DNA from 2 places in the Litchfieldia luteola genome. Region 1 is predicted to be linked to the other one. Evidence: a T-box and tRNA genes for the amino acid it is inferred to sense, from the RefSeq annotation. Region 1 holds a T-box; the other holds one or more tRNA genes.

Region 1 (7,356 bases):
CTTGACGAAGATTAAACGTATAAACAGTTCCATCTTCACTTAAAGTATGGTCAATTGCCATACCTTCTGTAGCTTCATTGTTTTCATCTAATCTATAAAGACCTTCAAAAACTTGGTTAGCTACATTAAACGCAACAGCATCTGTTCCCATAACAGTATCCATTGTAGGAATTTCAGCCGTTTCTAGAATGTTAAGTATTTGAGCTACGTCCTCTTTTGGAGCGTCTCCACCTTGTCCAGCATCATCATCAGCTGTACCACATGCAGCTAAAAAGCTACTTAATACAAGTGTGAATGCTAACAATAGCAATAATTTTGCTCTGTTCATAAGTAATTTCCTCCCCATTTTAATATTTCAGAAAATCTCTTTGGTGAAAACACCAACATAAATCATTATACATACTTATTATCCAATATGCATGGATTTTACTTGTCTTTTATGTTAGAAACTCTTTTAAGACAAGCGTTTTATGACTAAAAATAGTACTATATACCTATGTTTAGTCTATGATTTTTTGCATAAATTATACAAAATAATTACTTTATATGGATATTTATGTATCTTTTACCTAAAATAAATTATATTAGTAAAGCAATAAACATCCAAAATTAATTATATTACGAAAATTTACACCTTTTACACCTCACTTTTCCTTTACTATACTATTAGCTATAACATACCTTTTGAAAATAGCTTATGCTTATCTTGTGCTAAAGACAAAATCCTAATACGGGAATGGTGATAAAATGATTCAATTACTAAAAAAAACATCATACTTAGTAATTATCTCAATCTTTGTAATATGTCTTCTCTCCTATTTGTATAGTCAAACTGTCTCTCTACTTTCTTTTATCAACTTTACATTTTTCATCTCTAGTTTCTTTATATTGTTATATTTGTTACTATTTGTAGCCAAAGGTGGATTTTTTGATGGGATCACTTATAGTTTTAGACGCTTTACTAAGCAATTTTCTAGAACTGAAGTATTTGCGGAAGATGATTTAGAACAAATGGCTCTTCCATCGGAAATGCTGAGATATAAGAAGACAACCCCTATTATTCTTAATGGACTAATTCTTTTTGTGCTCATGTTAGTTGGTTTGTTATTTTACTACTTGTAAAAACTAGATGTTTTTTAATTTGAACTTGGACCGTTCCTTTCTACTGCAGACACTTGCTTTCCGCGGGGAATCATGAAAAAGCCCAACTGCCGGCTTTTTCAAGAACGGATTCCCATTGGGGAGGAAGTCGAGCCTCCTCGACGTACCGTCTGTGGGGTCTCGACCTTTCCTCTACGTCCCGCAGGAGTCAAGTGTCTTTCGTTCCAATCACTCTTTAAAGAAACTATTTTTTAATCCCTCCGAATCTTGCGAAAAAAAGCCATACAATTAAACAAATTTAGATTGCATTTCTGCCAGGAATTGTATATACTATCAATAATTTAATTCGTAAATGCATTGATAAAGAGTAGTACGCATTTTCTTCTATTTTAGAGAGCCTGTGGTTGGTGGGAACAGGTATAGAGATGATGGGGAATGGACTTTTGAGCATTCTGACTGAACATTGATAGTAGGTCAGGACGTAAGCTTAGCGTTATTTAGGCCCCATTCGCAAAATGGGTCAGAGAGATTTCATTTTTTATGTAAAAATGAAATAACTAGGGTGGCAACGCGGTAACCATTCGTCCCTAACTATTATAGTTAGGGATGGGTGGTTTTTTATTATGTTCAAGACCATTAAGTTGTTCCCTTCACACCAGGAGAACTACCTTCAAATGTTTATTATTAATAAGGAGAGAAACAAACATGAAAACAATTTTTTCTGGAATTCAACCAAGTGGTTCTGTTACTTTAGGGAACTATATCGGTGCTATGAAGCAATTTATAGAGCTTCAAAAAGACTATAACTGTTACTTTTGTATTGTAGATCAACACTCAATTACAGTACCACAAGACCCTACTGAACTTCGTAAAAACATTCGTAGCTTAGCAGCCCTTTATCTAGCAATTGGAATTGACCCTGATAAATCAACACTATTTATTCAATCAGAGGTTCCAGCTCATGCACAGGCTGGATGGATGTTACAATGCGTAGCTTATATCGGTGAACTTGAGAGAATGACTCAATATAAGGATAAGTCTCAAGGCAAGGAAGCTGTAGTTGCTGGGCTATTAACCTATCCTCCACTTATGGCTGGAGATATTCTCCTCTACAATACAGATCTCGTACCGGTCGGTGAAGATCAGAAACAACATATCGAACTGACCCGTGATATTGGTGAGCGCTTCAATAAGAAGTATAATGATATCTTTACAATTCCAGAGCCCAGAATCCCTAAGGATGGGGCAAGAGTAATGTCGCTAGCTGAGCCTACAAAGAAAATGAGCAAATCAGATCCAAATACGAAAGCATTTATCACCCTGTTAGATCCGCCAAAGCAAATTGAAAAGAAAATCAAGAGTGCGGTTACAGATTCAGATGGTATTGTTCAGTTTGACAAAGAAAACAAACCAGGGATTTCAAACTTACTATCCATTTATTCAGTCCTAACAAACAAATCCGTTCAGGAGCTAGTCCAACAATACGAAGGAAAAGGCTATGGAGAATTTAAATCAGATTTAGCACAAGTAGTTATAGAAGAATTAACTCCAATTCAAGAGAAGTACCATTCTATTATCAATTCTCCAGAACTTGATGAGATTCTAGACAAAGGTGCCGGGAAGGCAAATTTAGTTGCAAGTAAAATGGTAAAGAAAATGGAAAAGGCAATGGGTCTTGGACGTAAAAGAAAATAGAATTTTAACAGAGCTGGGGTAAATATTCCCGCTCTTTTTCTACATAATTTCGACAATTTCCCCCAACTTTCTAACTAGCTGTGGTATAATTTATTCTAGTTCGAAAGATGGGGGTTACATATGAAAAAGTCAGAATATTTCCTTAAAAAAATCAAAGCTTTATTCAGTTCCCGGAAGCTACAGAAACTACAAAAATCAAGAAATGGTTTTAAACCTAAACTAAATCTAAATAGACATTCAATAGGTTTTAAAATCAATATTGCTTTTATAATTTCTGTTACCGCTTTTGGTGTAATTCTTAGTTCAATTGTGTCACCTTACATTGGAAAGAACATGGAGCAAAGTATTCGACAACAATCAACTATGGTTGCTGAAACACAGATCAAGAGCATCCAAACCTATGTAGATACTACGGTTGAAGAATTACAGTTAATGTCAGATTCTCTTAAACAAAAGTCAGATCAAGAAATTAGTAATGGCTACGCTAAAATGCGGGGATCAAATAAGAAGTTCCTCGACATTTATCATATAGGTCAAGATGGCATGGAACAGATGCGTCAAGGTTATAAGTCAGTTGTTAGTGATCGTAAAGATGATGCAGTTTATTCGAGTGTTATGGAGAATGACCTTTATATTAGTTCTGTAGAATCACGTGAAAATTATATTGGCTCAAGGCATTATATTGAAACAGCTGTTTCTGTTACTGATTTATTAAATAGACCAATTGGTATTATTGGTACATATATAGATATGAATACATTATGGAATGAAGTTACGAGTGGCATTGACCAAAGTACAGAACAAAAAATGTATATCGTATCCAAGGATGGTTCTTTAGTATCAACAAATGATAAAAGTTGGCTCAATGAACAAGTTGATGCAGAAGGCAACTTCTTAAACCTTTTAGCTCATGAAGGAATCAAACAAATGGTAAGTCAAATTGAAGAAACAGACTTCTCCGAAACTTCAATATTAAATGGTTCTGGAATCTTTAAAAATGAAAATAACAATGAACAAGTTACTTCATATACGTATGATCATAATCTAGGACTTGCAGTGTTTGTAGAAACTCCTACAAAGGTTGCTTTTGCAGCTATTTCTGATATTCAACGAATTATATATTTAATTATATTTGCATCAATTATTGCTGTTACAGTCTTCTCGATTATCTTCTCTAGAAGATTAGTTTCACCTATTAATAAACTAATAGTTGCTTCAAATCGTATTTCAAATGGAGACTTAACGACTTTAACTGAAATACATCGGAAAGATGAAATCGGTGCTCTTGCAACATCATTTGATAGTATGATTACAAACCTTAGAGGCATTGTAACGCAAACGAAAAATGCCTCAAGTTTAACTTTTAACACCTCACAACGCTTAAAAGAAACTGCAGAAGACGTAGCTGCAGCATCTCAAGAAATAAATGCTGCGATTGAGCAAATTGCATTTGGTGCTGAGAATCAGGTGGCGATTAGCCAAAGCAATGATGAGAAAATAACAACTCTATTAAATATTGCTACTAAATTAGATGAACAGAAGTCTGAAGTGATACAGACAGCTGTATTTACCCAAAAGACAATAGCCTCTAACCAACAAATACTTGATAGTCTAATAAACGGTGTTCAAAATCTGGCAAGCTCGACTTCAGACTCTGCTAATGAAGTTAAAGTACTAGAAGATCGTACAAATCAAATACGAAATATTGTACAAACATCCCGTGAAATTGCTGATCAGACAAATCTACTTGCACTTAATGCTAGTATAGAGGCGGCACGTGCAGGTGAACATGGTAAAGGCTTTGCTGTTGTAGCAGATGAAGTACGAAAACTTGCTCAAGCGAGTAGAGCGGCATCAAATGAAGTTGAAACTATTATTAATAATGTAGTTGGGTCAATAGCAATTGTGAATGAAAAAATGAGTAGTAGTATAAAACAAGCAAAAGAAGAAAGCCTGTCAGCTGAACAAGCAAAGCAAGCTTTACTTGAAATTATTAAATCAATGGATTCTGTTCTTGGTTCTGTTGAATTAATGGATAAACTAGTATCAGAACAAACAGAGCATGTTGTAGAAATACAAGAAAAGTCTAAAGAGGCTCTTCATGTAGCAACCGATGCCACTTCAAGCACAGAAGAGGTTGCAGCCGCATCAGTACAAACATCTAGTAACATGAATTCAGTAATCACTCACATAGAATCTTTATTAGATATGGCATCCGATTTACAAAAATCAGTTGAACGTTTTAAATTAGAAGATTAAATAAAAAAAGCAGTCCCTTACCATCCTAGGGTACTGCTTTTTCTTATGTACAGTTTAATTTACTTTTGTTTCTTGTTCTAATTCCCATAGTTTTTCAAAAAAGGGCTGTCCCTTAATTAAATTCTCACATAATTGAATATGTTTAGGAGACCAACCATTTCTTGTTTCTTCGTATAGATTCTGCCAAACTTCTTCGAAAGTCATTGTTTGAATAGGTTCATATTTCTTTGGATTCCATTCCGTATACCAATAGCGAATCTCCGCAGCATTTTTTGTTGATTGTAATTGATCAAGAGCCATAAACAATAGCTGTTTAAGTTGTCTTTCTTTTCTGGTTAACCCCTTCATTTCATCTGGTGAAGGCGATAGAATGTGATATTCCTTTTCAGTAGACGTACGAATATGGTCAAAGCTATATGGAATTGATTCTTGTTCACTCACCATATCGTATACGAGCTGCTCTTGTCTTGGTATCAAGCGACTCTTACGGATCGGGATATTATACCCGATTGTATCAACAGCTAAAATACCTTGTCCATCGGTTACTACGAAACAATAATCTAGTTGAATCCGTTCATGATTTTTTCGTACATATGCTTTTTGAAAAATATCACCTAAGAGCTGTTGCGGTAATTCCATTAAATCATTCTCAATATAGTCGAATAAAAGAGAATCTACCTTAAGTAAAGGGACTTGATCTAGAAGTTCAACACTATCATCTTTACGCCACTCGTGGAAGTGACAAACATTATAACCGTTCTCTTCACCTTCAAACCAATTTACCCAAATATCATGAAGATACAACATGTTCTACCCCTCACTTCACAACTGTTTGTCAACAGTATAGGCAGAAAGAAAAGTTTTTATTCCATATTCTTCTTAAATTGTAAAAGGATCTTTTTTAATATTGTATCTTTTATAAATTTCTAGAAACATCATTATATCGTTCAAAGTCTATTTGTGGCTATTACGTTTGAATGGTACATAAACACTTGTCCAAATTAAAACGAAACCTATGGGAAGTAAGTAAAATTCAGGCCTATGAGAAATGAAATGAATGTATTCTGTAAATGCATGCCCTGTTGTTAATAAGTTTAAATAAGCTATTGCACTAATTCCCCCTGCAATAGCTAGTCCAAATCCCAACAAAAAAACAAACATCCTAAAAATCATAAAAAACACCAACTACACATGATAGATGATTATAATTACTCATCCATTATCTCCCCCACCTTGTCCACTTACTACACTATATGTTCTAACGAATCGGAGTAACACTCAATATTGAATGAAATTATTGAAATTGAACAAAAAGAAAAAGCCAAGATCGGCTCTTGACTTTTTCTAATCGTTAACTTTTGGATCAAGTGCATCTCGTAGACCATCACCAACAAAGTTAAAACATAATACAGTAAATAAAATCAGTAATCCCGGGAATAACGGATACCACCATGCTTTTAACATGATTGTAAAGTTCTGTGCATCCTGTAGCATATTTCCCCAGCTTGGAGTTGGTGGTTGAATACCTAATCCTAGATAACTTAAAGCTGATTCGGCTAGGATTACTCCACCTACCTGTAATGTTGCAGCAACGATAATCGGACCAAGTGCATTTGGTAGTATATGAGAGAAGATAATTTTATAAGCTCTTGTTCCAATCGTTCTAGACGCCAGAACGAATTCACGTGTTCTTAAAGATAGGAATTCCCCACGAACTAAACGTGCTGTTGTTGTCCAACTTGTTAAAGCAAAGATAAGAATTAGTTTATCAACACCAGGTTGGAAAATTGTAACTAAAGTAATTAAAAGGAAAAGCTGAGGAATTGATATAATAATATCAACAAATCTCATTAATATCGCATCAATGATGCCTCCAAAATATCCAGCTAAAGATCCGATAATTGTACCAATAGTAATTGCACCAAATACAGATGCAAATCCTACTAATAGTGATACTCTCGCACCATAAAGTAGACGAGTTAATATATCACGACCGAACTTATCAGCTCCAAGTAAGTATTCCTTACTAGGTGGCTTTAATTTATCTAGTAATCTTTGTTCTTCGAACGAATACGGTGCTAATACTGGAGCAAATACAGCAGCACCAATTATTAATAATAAAAAGATTCCACCAATGACCGCTAACTTATTTTTCATAAACTTAGAAAATATAATTTTTGTCATCGTGTCTGGCTTTTTACTAACCGCATGGATTAACGCAGCATCGTTAGAAGTTTTAGGTGTAAGATTAGTTTGTGACATCAAAAACTTCCCCCTTCTTAATACTCAATCCGCGGATCA
Region 2 (7,356 bases), 480 kb from region 1:
GGAGGGGTTATCGCAAGAGAAGCTCTGAATCGAAGCCCCAGTAAACGGCGGCCGTAACTATAACGGTCCTAAGGTAGCGAAATTCCTTGTCGGGTAAGTTCCGACCCGCACGAAAGGTGTAACGATCTGGGCACTGTCTCAACGAGAGACTCGGTGAAATTATAGTACCTGTGAAGATGCAGGTTACCCGCGACAGGACGGAAAGACCCCGTGGAGCTTTACTGCAGCCTGATATTGAATTTTGGTACAGCTTGTACAGGATAGGTAGGAGCCGTAGAAGCCGGAGCGCCAGCTTCGGTGGAGGCATCGGTGGGATACTACCCTGGCTGTATTGAAATTCTAACCCTCATGCGTGATCCGCATGGGAGACAGTGTCAGGTGGGCAGTTTGACTGGGGCGGTCGCCTCCTAAAATGTAACGGAGGCGCCCAAAGGTTCCCTCAGAATGGTTGGAAATCATTCGCAGAGTGTAAAGGCACAAGGGAGCTTGACTGCGAGACCTACAAGTCGAGCAGGGACGAAAGTCGGGCTTAGTGATCCGGTGGTTCCGCATGGAAGGGCCATCGCTCAACGGATAAAAGCTACCCCGGGGATAACAGGCTTATCTCCCCCAAGAGTCCACATCGACGGGGAGGTTTGGCACCTCGATGTCGGCTCATCGCATCCTGGGGCTGTAGTCGGTCCCAAGGGTTGGGCTGTTCGCCCATTAAAGCGGTACGCGAGCTGGGTTCAGAACGTCGTGAGACAGTTCGGTCCCTATCCGTCGTGGGCGTAGGAAATTTGAGAGGAGCTGTCCTTAGTACGAGAGGACCGGGATGGACACACCGCTGGTGTACCAGTTGTTCTGCCAAGGGCATCGCTGGGTAGCTATGTGTGGAAGGGATAAGTGCTGAAAGCATCTAAGCATGAAGCCCCCCTCAAGATGAGATTTCCCATAGCGCAAGCTAGTAAGAACCCTGAAAGATGATCAGGTTGATAGGTCAGAGGTGGAAGCGCGGTGACGTGTGGAGCTGACTGATACTAATCGTTCGAGGACTTAACCACTTATTCTTTACTTGAATGTCTTATCGTTATCTAGTTTTGAAGGAACAAAAATTTCCTCTTGATAATTTCTATAAAGATATTATAATAGAAATTGTCTTATTAAATAAGTCTAGTGACAATGGCGAAGAGGTCACACCCGTTCCCATGCCGAACACGGAAGTTAAGCTCTTCAGCGCCGATGGTAGTTGGGGGTTTCCCCCTGTGAGAGTAGGACGTTGCTAGGCTTGTATTTTAATAAATAGTATTTCCTAATATTCCACAGTAGCTCAGTGGTAGAGCTATCGGCTGTTAACCGATCGGTCGCAGGTTCGAGTCCTGCCTGTGGAGCCATTCTGGAGAGCTGTCCGAGTGGTCGAAGGAGCACGATTGGAAATCGTGTAGGCGGTTACCACTGTCTCAAGGGTTCGAATCCCTTGCTCTCCGCCACTATAACTTATATATTGGCCCCTTGGTCAAGCGGTTAAGACACCGCCCTTTCACGGCGGTAACACGGGTTCGAATCCCGTAGGGGTCACCATTAAACACATCTGGAGGATTAGCTCAGCTGGGAGAGCACCTGCCTTACAAGCAGGGGGTCGGCGGTTCGATCCCGTCATCCTCCACCAACGTTTTTTCGCAAAGCGAAAATAACGTTTCATATTTATTATCGCGGGGTGGAGCAGTCCGGTAGCTCGTCGGGCTCATAACCCGAAGGTCGCAGGTTCAAATCCTGTCCCCGCAACCAAGGTCCCGTGGTGTAGCGGTTAACATGCCTGCCTGTCACGCAGGAGATCGCCGGTTCGATCCCGGTCGGGACCGCCATATGTTGGCTCAGTAGCTCAGTTGGTAGAGCAAAGGACTGAAAATCCTTGTGTCGGCGGTTCGATTCCGTCCTGAGCCACCATTTTTTAATACAAATTAATAATTTGCCGGTGTAGCTCAGTTGGTAGAGCAACTGACTTGTAATCAGTAGGTCGAGGGTTCGACTCCTTTCGCCGGCACCATTCCTTTTTTTGTGGAGGGGTAGCGAAGTGGCTAAACGCGGCGGACTGTAAATCCGCTCCCTCCGGGTTCGGCGGTTCGAATCCGTCCCCCTCCACCATTTTTTTTAAAACTTAATAGGGGCATAGTTTAACGGTAGAACAGAGGTCTCCAAAACCTCCGGTGTGGGTTCGATTCCTACTGCCCCTGCCAAATTTTTTTGTCTATGGCGGTTGTGGCGAAGTGGTTAACGCACCTGATTGTGGTTCAGGCATTCGTGGGTTCGATTCCCATCAGTCGCCCCATTTTATTTTAAATAATATTTTATCAATAGAGCTTCTTCATTGGGCTATAGCCAAGCGGTAAGGCAACGGACTTTGACTCCGTCATGCGTTGGTTCGAATCCAGCTAGCCCAGCCATTTTGCGGAAGTAGTTCAGTGGTAGAACACCACCTTGCCAAGGTGGGGGTCGCGGGTTCGAATCCCGTCTTCCGCTCCAGACGGCGGCATAGCCAAGTGGTAAGGCAGAGGTCTGCAAAACCTTTATCCCCGGTTCAAATCCGGGTGTCGCCTCCAAAAAAGACCATCCTTTTTATCATGCCGGGGTGGCGGAACTGGCAGACGCACAGGACTTAAAATCCTGCGGTAGGTGACTACCGTACCGGTTCGATTCCGGTCCTCGGCATATTTTCAACTTAGACATACGAATAATGGCAATATTTTGCCGGTGTGGCGGAATTGGCAGACGCGCACGACTCAAAATCGTGTTCCTCTGGAGTGCCGGTTCGACCCCGGCCACCGGTATTACTAGATAGCTAAAAACGCTGATAAATCAAGCTTCACACTTAATTGTGTGAGGTTTTTTTATGTTCTCATTTAACTATAACTGTTAGCTCAAATAATCAATGCATTCTACTCACATTCACTTTAAACCATCAATTACAATTTGGAAGAAACCTTTTATAAATTGTAACGTATAAGCTATTAGGACACTTATTTACATATTTTCTATCGAGTTTCTCGTTATTTTTTGAAATAGAGGTGACATTTAGTGAATGTTTTACGAATTAGTAAAAAGTTGTTAATGTTAATAATGCTACTGGTTGTAGCTGGATGTGCAAATGAAGAGAAGGTATTTAAAGAGGAAGTAGTGGAAGAGAAGATTATTGTCGGTGAAAATACTGAATATGAGTTAAATGGTACTTTAACCCTACCGAAAGATAATCAAGAGGCGCTTCCAGCTGTTGTTTTGATACACGGTTCAGGTCCGAGTGATCAGGATGAAACAGCATTTGCATATAAGCCTTTTCGTGATATTGCCTGGGGCCTTGCTCAACAGGGTATTGCTGTTATTCGTTATGATAAAAGGACGTATGCTCATGGTAATAAAATGGCACAGCAAATTAGTGAGATAACTGTATATGAGGAGACAGTCGAAGATGCAATTCGCGCAGCACAACTACTAAAAAAAGATAATCGTATAGATGAAAATAAGGTGTTTGTAGTCGGACATAGCCTTGGTGGAATGCTGGCTCCTCGAATAGATATGCAGGGTGGAAATTTTGCAGGTATTATTATGCTAGGTAGTTCTCCAAGACCATTATGGGAAATTGCCTATGACCAGAATATTGCTGCACTAAAGAAGCAGGAAATGCGTGAGTCTAGTAGAAAACAACAAGATAGGCTAATAGAGATAGAATTGGAAAAAGCACTTCTTTTACAAGAAATGACGGATAGCGAGGCAAATAGAACCACTGTATTTGGGATAGGTGGATATTACTTAAAGGAAATGGAGCAATTTAGTGCAAAATCTATAATCTTACAAGCAGAGAAGCCAATATTGATTATGCAAGGTGAAGACGACTTCCAAGTTTACTATGAGAAGGACTTTAAACTGTGGCAAGAATTATTAGAGGAACATAAGAATGTAACTCTAGTAAGCTATCCAAAGCTAAATCACTTTTTTGTTCAATATGAGGGACAAGAAAAAGGAACAATTGATGAGTATATGGTACCAGGCAACGTAGATCTAAATGTAATTAAGGATATTGGTGATTGGATATTAAAACAAAAATAAAGTTAAGGTGCAAACCAGCATCTTTTGTGGATAGACTTAAGACCGACTTAATAAAGTTGGTCTTTTTCCTGCTGTTTATAGTTTTATTTAATAATGATTTTCAGTATTTTCTCTACAACTAAATAGTTTATTCTACATAAAAGACCATATGACTAGAACCTGAAATATAATATTTAGAATTTTTTATATTTTCATATTGTTTTGTTATTTGTATTCGTTTATAATTTAAAAAAAGCTAACACTTCAAAATGAAATAAGAAATAAAGTGTAAACTTCTAAATATATATTGTACCCTGTGTGATATTGAATCCAAATTGGGGGTGTAGATAAGGAAAATGAATCAAATGAAAGCGATTACATATAAACGGATAGATCAGTTGGAGGATATTAATAAAGTAGTTGCGCTCCAAGTTGATATTTGGAGTCAAGATGTTGTTTCTCCTCAACCTCAATTAGTAGCTTCTATTAATCATGGCGGGTTAGTAATTGGAGCCTTTGCTGGAGAGCAATTAGTAGGATTTTGTTACGGATTTGCAGGCTTTAATGATGGAGAGGCCTATTTAGTTTCTCATATGACAGGTATTTTACCAGAATACCAGAATAGAGGAATTGGCTACGAACTTAAGATTAAGCAAAGAGAATGGGCAATAAATACAGGATATAAAAAAATTGTCTGGACGTATGACCCATTAGAAATAAGGAATGGCTATTTTAATCTCTGTAAGCTAGGAGCCTATTCTAAACGATATATTCCTTCTTACTATGGAGAAATGAAGGATAAATTGAACAAAGGACTTCCCACAGACCGATTGTTAATAGAATGGGATATTTGTTCAAAGCGTGTAGAAAACGCGATTTTTACCTCAGGAAGCAACCACACAAATAATGAATACCAATTACTTCTTAATTGGGAACATGGAATTGAATTTCCAACCCCACTACCCCTAGAGCATAATTTTGATTTGAGTCAAAACGGATACCGTGTTCCAGTACCTTCTAACATTCAATTCATTAAACAACACAATTCAGATGTCGCATTTGCCTGGAGATATGCAGTAAGAACTTCACTAAGTAATGCATTATCATGTGGCTATATCATCAAAAGAGTGCAAAAAGAGCAAGATGCAGATATTCATTTTTACGTAGTAGAAAATACATTAACGGAGGGATGACGTGATACATGCTATAAAAGATTGGGTGATGAAAAACGAGGAATCGATTAAATCAACTTATCATCATCTACATACGAATGCAGAAATAAGTTGGAAGGAAGTTGAGACTACTAAGTTTCTATGTTCGAAACTAGAACAACTAGGCATAACTTATAAAACTTTTAATAACCATACAGGAGTTGTTGGTTACTGGGGAAACAAAGAAGATGGACCAAAAATCGGAATCAGATCAGACATTGATGCTTTGTGGCAGCTTGTTGATGGAGAATGGAAGGCCAACCACTCTTGTGGACATGATGGACATATGACAATGGTTCTTCATGCTATCACATGTCTAAAGGAAATTGGCTTTGAACCAAAGGGCTTGATCAAGATTATCTTTCAACCAGCAGAAGAGTCTGGAAATGGAGCTAAAGCGATTATTGAAACAGGAGTAGTGGCAGGTCTTGATTACCTTATGGGTATTCATGTTCGTCCAATTCAGGAGATGCCATTTGGTGTAGCATCACCTGCTATCTATCATGGAGCAACGACTCTTTTAAAGGGTGAAGTTAAAGGTATACAGGCACATGGGTCGAGGCCTAACCTGGGCATTAATGTTGCTGATTCAATTGCGGCAATCATTCAAGCTGTAAATTCTATTAAAATTGACCCAACAGTTTCAGCATCAGCAAAGGTAACAATGGTCAAGGCAGGTGGAAATAACCTTAATATCATCCCAGATTTTGCGGAATTTGGTATTGATGTAAGAGCAGAGAATAATACTGTAATGACTGATTTACTTGAAAAAGTTCGTCACGCTACGATTACAGCAGGGTTAATCAACTATGCTAAAGTAAATCTTGAACCTCAAGCCTCGATGGTGGCTGCAGAACCAAGTCCTGAGATTGAGGAAGTGGTAAAAGAAGCAATAGTTGAAGCAATAGGGGAAGAAGGACTTGTACCAGCACCAGTTACACCAGGTGGAGAAGACTTTCATTTTTACAAACAGACGTATCCGAACTTACAGGCTACAATGGTAGGCTTAGGGACTGGACTATCACCAGGATTACATCATCCAAATATGAGCTTTAATCTGAATGCTCTCTTAAATGGAGTTAAAATTTTAAGCCTTTCACTTGTGAAGGTAATGGAGCAGAAAGAATAGTATTCGCAAAAGAAACAATTCCACTTCCTCACAGAAAGGATTCGTTAAATGGAACAATATAAAGATCGAATTAGAAAAAAATATAACGAGTTTACGAAACGACAAAAAGTAGTCGCAAAATACTTTATTGACTTTCCAAAAGAAGTTGCCTTTCAAACGGCAAAACAAATAGGGCAAGCATGTGGGGCGAGTGAAACAACCGTCATTCGCCTATGCTATATCCTAGAATACTCTGGATTCAGTGAACTGCAAAAGGAAATTCAATCAAGCTTACTAGAAGATACTTCATCAACGAACCCCATCGAGAATTTCCGAGAAATGTCCCACACTTTAAAGGATACAAACCTAATTCAATATGTAATAGAACAAGATAATGCCTATGTGAAAGCTACATTAGAGGATATTGATTTTAAGCAATATCAAATGGCCGTTGAAAAATTAATAAATGCCGACAATCGCATTGTGCTTGGGTTTCGTTCCTCTTATGGTCCAGCGAGTTGGTTTATGTTTGCTCTAAACATTGTTGTTGGAAATACGACACAGTACCGAGGAGAAATTGAGGATTCAAACTATTTGTTATCTAGGGTGAGTAAGGACACTGTAGTAGTTGCAATTTCCTTCCCCAGATACGTTCGGGAGACGCTTTCTTTTGTAAAGGCAGCAAAGGAGAAAGGCGCTTGTATTATTGCGATAACGGATGACAGACTATCCCCAATTGGACAATATGCTGATATTTTATTTAGAGTTATTGCACCAACGCCTATTCCGTTAAAAGGAATCACACCTACATTTTCTCTTTTAAACTTGCTAGTAACAAGTATTGCTGCATCTGATAACCCTATCGTTCATAAACACATGGCTGGCTATGACCAACATAGTAGTGAAAATTATGTATTTGCAATAAAAGGTACAAAAGATGTTGAGGTCAATCTTACTGAAGATGAGGTGAGTTCGTGA

The links. A T-box is a leader RNA that pairs with one kind of tRNA and senses whether it is charged. The one in region 1 lies ahead of trpS (tryptophan--tRNA ligase), so its partner is inferred to be a tRNA-Trp.
Region 2: it encodes a tRNA-Trp, which carries the amino acid that the T-box ahead of trpS (tryptophan--tRNA ligase) is inferred to sense. The anticodon was not compared.

Annotation. Positions count from the first base shown of each region.
Region 1 is NZ_JAGGKM010000001.1:480,870-488,225, reverse strand. It holds gene J2Z26_RS02495 (peptide ABC transporter substrate-binding protein) at 1-328, opposite strand, end outside; gene J2Z26_RS02490 (DUF3899 domain-containing protein) at 748-1,122, shown strand; T-box leader at 1,450-1,693, shown strand; gene trpS (tryptophan--tRNA ligase) at 1,807-2,796, shown strand; gene J2Z26_RS02480 (methyl-accepting chemotaxis protein) at 2,917-5,055, shown strand; gene J2Z26_RS02475 (YjbA family protein) at 5,110-5,862, opposite strand; gene J2Z26_RS22510 (YuzI family membrane protein) at 6,010-6,216, opposite strand; gene opp4C (oligopeptide ABC transporter permease) at 6,400-7,317, opposite strand; gene J2Z26_RS02465 (ABC transporter permease) at 7,335-7,356, opposite strand, start outside.
Region 2 is NZ_JAGGKM010000001.1:994-8,349, forward strand. It holds partial or broken rRNA gene J2Z26_RS00005 (23S ribosomal RNA) at 1-1,043, shown strand, start outside; rRNA gene rrf (5S ribosomal RNA) at 1,152-1,267, shown strand; tRNA gene J2Z26_RS00015 (tRNA-Asn) at 1,299-1,373, shown strand; tRNA gene J2Z26_RS00020 (tRNA-Ser) at 1,378-1,469, shown strand; tRNA gene J2Z26_RS00025 (tRNA-Glu) at 1,486-1,560, shown strand; tRNA gene J2Z26_RS00030 (tRNA-Val) at 1,573-1,648, shown strand; tRNA gene J2Z26_RS00035 (tRNA-Met) at 1,691-1,767, shown strand; tRNA gene J2Z26_RS00040 (tRNA-Asp) at 1,769-1,844, shown strand; tRNA gene J2Z26_RS00045 (tRNA-Phe) at 1,851-1,926, shown strand; tRNA gene J2Z26_RS00050 (tRNA-Thr) at 1,951-2,026, shown strand; tRNA gene J2Z26_RS00055 (tRNA-Tyr) at 2,040-2,124, shown strand; tRNA gene J2Z26_RS00060 (tRNA-Trp) at 2,143-2,216, shown strand; tRNA gene J2Z26_RS00065 (tRNA-His) at 2,233-2,308, shown strand; tRNA gene J2Z26_RS00070 (tRNA-Gln) at 2,349-2,423, shown strand; tRNA gene J2Z26_RS00075 (tRNA-Gly) at 2,428-2,502, shown strand; tRNA gene J2Z26_RS00080 (tRNA-Cys) at 2,506-2,579, shown strand; tRNA gene J2Z26_RS00085 (tRNA-Leu) at 2,603-2,688, shown strand; tRNA gene J2Z26_RS00090 (tRNA-Leu) at 2,727-2,807, shown strand; gene J2Z26_RS00095 (alpha/beta hydrolase family protein) at 3,055-4,080, shown strand; gene J2Z26_RS00100 (GNAT family N-acetyltransferase) at 4,416-5,252, shown strand; gene J2Z26_RS00105 (M20 peptidase aminoacylase family protein) at 5,254-6,399, shown strand; gene J2Z26_RS00110 (MurR/RpiR family transcriptional regulator) at 6,448-7,356, shown strand; gene J2Z26_RS00115 (dipeptidase) at 7,353-7,356, shown strand, end outside.